2 regions of the Cellvibrio sp. PSBB006 genome follow, and region 1 is predicted to be linked to the other one. Evidence: predicted binding sites of a transcription regulator. Region 1 holds the regulator's gene; the other holds the start of a gene.
What was found. The regulator sigma-54, encoded in region 1, starts transcription at its own class of promoters, with help from an activator protein. The targets are predictions, from matches to a motif close to TGGCACANNNNTTGCNNT.

Region 1 (2,206 bases):
TGGTTATTGAGTCTTTCAAGTTTATTGTTGACGTAATCCTTGAGGGCGTCGGTAACTTCCAGGTGGTGACCGCTAATAGTAATTTGCATAGTACTTCCTCTTCGTTATGACAGTTACTCAATCTTGCCTGACGGCACGATTATTGATTCTGCATAGTGGTAGAACGTGTTCTGCACATCCGGGTATTCATCAGCCTAGCAGTGGAGAAAAAGGATGTCATAGTAAACTTTTACGCTCATTAGACGGCGGGATATTGAGTGATTCCCGGTATTTGGCAATGGTGCGACGCGCTACCTGGATGCCTTGCTCAGATAACAGCTCAGTGATCTTGCTGTCGCTCAGGGGTTTCTTTGGATTTTCCGCACTCACCAGTTTCTTGATGATGGCGCGAATTGCCGTAGAGGAGCATTCGCCGCCGCTGTCTGTACTCACATGACTGGAAAAGAAATATTTAAGTTCAAAAATTCCCTGTGGGGTATGCATGTACTTTTGGGTGGTCACCCGCGAGATAGTGGATTCATGCATATCTACGATTTCGGCGATGTCGTGCAGTACCAGTGGCTTCATTGCCTCGGCGCCGTACTCCAGGAAGCCCCGCTGTTTTTCCACAATACAGCTGGCAACTTTCAACAGGGTTTCGTTGCGGCTCTGTAAACTTTTGAGGAACCAGCGGGCTTCTTGCAGATTGTCCTTGAGGAAGGTGTTATCGCTGCTCGAATCAGCCCGCTTCACCATGGAGGCGTAATCCGAATTGATTCTCAGGCGCGGGGCGATATCCGGATTTAATTCCACCATCCAGCGGCCATCACGCTTTTCCACAAACACATCCGGCACAACATACTCTGTGTCACCGGAAGCAATCATATCGCCGGGGCGAGGGTTCAGACTCTGGATCAATGCCACGGCCTGGCCTAACTCGCTCTCTTTGAGCTTGGTGCGGCGCATTAACTGGCGATAATCGCGGCTGCCTAACAAGGGTAGATACTGCTTGACGATCAGCTTGGCAGGTTCAAGAAAGGGCGTGGTCGGGGCGAATTGTTGCAATTGCACCAGCAGACATTCCGACAGGTTTTGGCTGCACACGCCGCAGGGGTCAAATTGTTGTAAACGGTGCTGTACGGCAACGACTTCATCCAGTTCCAGTTCATCCAGTTCGGTGATCAGGCCTTCGTAGATATCGGCCAGGCTCACGGATAGCATGCCACTGGGATCGACCGCATCGATGATTGCCATGGCGATGATCCGGTCCTGGTCTGACATGGGGGTCAGGTTGAGCTGCCACATCAGGTGATCGTAGAGGGAATCGGTAACGGCGCGCCGGCTGTCAAAGTCGTTGTCTTCGCCATCATAAGAGGATGAACTGCTGGTGTGGGAGGACTGATAGACATCGTCCCAACTGGTATCTACCGGTAACTCACTGGGGATGGATTCGTTCCATTCGGTATTGGGTTCGCTGTCCCCGTAATTATCGGTATCAGAAAAGCTTTCGGTCTCGTTATAGGTAGTTTCTGCGTAGCTTTCCTTGTCAGCAAAGGTGTCCTTATCGTTAAAGCCCGAATCGAGATCTGCGCCATTGGCATCTGCAGCAACTTCTTGCTGGCGGGGATAATCACTGTCTTCCCCTTCACCGCTGTCGGCAGGCGAGTGGCTGTCGTAACCCTCTTCGACCTCTAGCATCGGGTTGGAATCCAGAGCTTCCTGGATCTCCTGCTGCAAATCCAGGGTCGACAATTGCAGCAGACGAATAGCCTGTTGCAATTGGGGCGTCATGGTCAGTTGCTGGCCGAGTTTTAGCTGTAGAGACTGCTTCATCGTAAGTAGAACTAAACCCCAAAGAAATGATGTTGTTCAGGTGGAGTTTAGACAGCCTTTGTCTTGCAGGCAATAACACCTAGCAATCTTTGTGCCTGTTATACAAATTTAGTGGCTTGTCAAGTGATTTGTCGGAACGCACCTGAGGTTACAGGCGGAAGTTTTCGCCCAGATAGACTTCGCGGACCTTGTTGTTACTCAGTACCGTTTCTGCATCGCCCTCGGCGATGATATGGCCTTCGCTGACGATATAGGCTGTCTCACAAATATCCAGTGTCTCGCGCACATTGTGGTCAGTAATGAGCACGCCGATGCCGCGATCCTTGAGGTGACGCACAATTTGTTTAATGTCGTTCACTGAAATGGGGTCAACGCCGGCGAAGGGCTCATCAAG
Region 2 (2,206 bases), 1.6 Mb from region 1:
CGGCCTGCGCAATTACAGCGGTACGTTATACACCATTATGGCGGAGCTTTATTCCAATGCACTGGAGCACGGTGTACTGCAGCTGGATTCTGCCATGAAAGATACACCGGAAGGTTTTGCGGATTATTATCAATTGCGTGAAGAGCGACTGCGCAGTGTGACCGCAGGTTACATTCGAATTTATCTACAGCATTCCACCGCGCCGGAAGGCGGGCGCTTGACCTTGCGGGTCGAGGACAGCGGTGAAGGTTTTGATATGAGCAACTGTTTGCCCGAGGGTTTGTCCAATACCCAATACAGCGGCAGAGGTCTCGCGTTGGTGGAAAAGATGTGCGACTCTGTGCGCTACTTGGGTAAAGGCAATCAGGTTGAGGCAGTGTTTTCCTGGGTTAACGATGATTAAAATTGAAGGGCAGGTTGCCTGTGTTTTTTTGAGCCTATGTTTTGCTGAGGAACGTCCATGAGCACAACCCCGCATCTCGACCGCGAGATTCTGATGACCCTGAAGGATGTCATGGAAGGCGATTTTATGTTGCTGGTGGAAACCTTCATCAATGATTCCAGCGAACGAATCCGCAAACTGCACGAATTGGTTCCCCAAGGTGATGCGGAAACCATCCGCCGTGCAGCACACAGCTTTAAAGGCAGCAGCAGCAATATCGGCGCGTCCCGCCTGGCGGAATTGTGCAGCCAAATAGAAACCCAGGCGCTGGCGGGCAACCTTGATGTTGTGCCGCAACAACTTACCGAGATTGAAGTAGAGTTCACCCGCGTCACCACACTGATCCAGGAGTTCAATTCGGTCGGCTAGTCCGGTCGACCAGCTCCGACCACGCTCCCAGCTTCTTTTGCTTTTAATATCCCTCCTGCGTTTGGCATTGCTCTTGCAATAACTCTCCTGACCAAAGCGATTTACCGCCAAAGCGGCAAGCTGTTGCCGGTTGGGCACGAGTGGTATGGGTTGAGGAAGGTGTAGGAGCCGTCTATTCATGAATTATTTTTCCAGTGGCAATACTTCAGCATTAAGCAGCGTATTGCTGACCAGCAGTAAAACTCATGCTGGTCCGAAACCGAGCGAAGCCCGCGATAGCGGCGCCGAGTTTCACACAGCCATGCAGGACGTAGCGCGGACCAAAAACACTGCCCGGCCCGAGCCGGTAGCACGGCAACGTCAGGCGGATCGAGCTGAAAGCCATCCGGCTCCGGCCGGGAATAGGGAGGCTAACGCGGCTCGCGTTGAGGGGAATACGCCGGTAGATAAAACGACAAAGCCAGGCGAAAAACAACCGGCTGATGAAGCGGTCGAGCCCACAGTTGCTTCATCCAGCGGTGAGACGGGTAACGACGCACTTAAAGAGACTGGCGCAGAGACAAGTGTGCTATTGGCTGAGGCTGGCTTGGTAGGACCTACCGAAACAACAGAAATAGCACCAGACAAAACGAGCCTGCTGGCACCGAATGCCGAGGCGGCCCCCGTAGACGCTGAGCTTGAAACCGCATTATTGATAACACCTCTGGCTCCTGAAGTCTCGGGAGCTACCCCGCTGGAAACTGCCGCCGACGGCATAACCTTGCCGCCGGTAGCCGGTATTCCTGCCACCACACCGGAGGCTGCAGCACGCTTGCGCAACCTGGTGAGCGATAGCAGCAAAACCGCCAATTTATCCTTGGCTATTGATGAGCCAACCGATGGATTAAAAGCCGTTGTGGCAGAGATGCCGGAAGGTGAAAACGGTTTACTGGAGCTGGATGGTGAGCTCTCGCTGGAGGATTTTAAACTGCCATTCAGTCGCCTGTTGGCAGCCAATGGTGTGGCGGGCAAAGAAGCCCAGGCTACAGAGCAAAGCTTGATCAAGTTATTGAACCCCTCATCACCACAGATGATTGATGCCGCCAGCCGCCCCGCTGAAACCCAGGCACCGAGCCAGCGCGGCTTCGTGGTTCAGACCGGTGTGCCTATGACGCTGGGGCAACCGCGTTGGGGGCAGGCGGTCGGTGAACGCGTACTATGGCTCGCAGCCCAGAATGTCAGCTCGGCGGAGCTACGCCTTGATCCGCCGGAATTGGGGCCGATGCAGGTGCGGGTCAGCATCCAGCATGATCAGGCTAGCGTCAGTTTTTCCAGCCCCCATCCGATGGTGCGCGAAGCACTGGATCAAAGTGCCACGCGCTTGCGCGAGATGTTCAGTGAGCAGGGTTTAAACCT

Region 2: CBR65_RS05095 (flagellar hook-length control protein FliK) is a predicted target of sigma-54. The motif match lies at 874-891, and genes of this name have one in related genera.

Annotation. Positions count from the first base shown of each region.
Region 1 covers NZ_CP021382.1:4,874,124-4,876,329, forward strand. Annotated here, with positions in the region: gene hpf (ribosome hibernation-promoting factor, HPF/YfiA family) at 1-89, opposite strand, end outside; gene CBR65_RS20305 (RNA polymerase factor sigma-54) at 217-1,812, opposite strand; gene lptB (LPS export ABC transporter ATP-binding protein) at 1,961-2,206, opposite strand, start outside.
Region 2 covers NZ_CP021382.1:1,230,302-1,232,507, reverse strand. Annotated here, with positions in the region: gene CBR65_RS05105 (fused response regulator/phosphatase) at 1-403, shown strand, start outside; gene CBR65_RS05100 (Hpt domain-containing protein) at 461-811, shown strand; gene CBR65_RS05095 (flagellar hook-length control protein FliK) at 990-2,206, shown strand, end outside.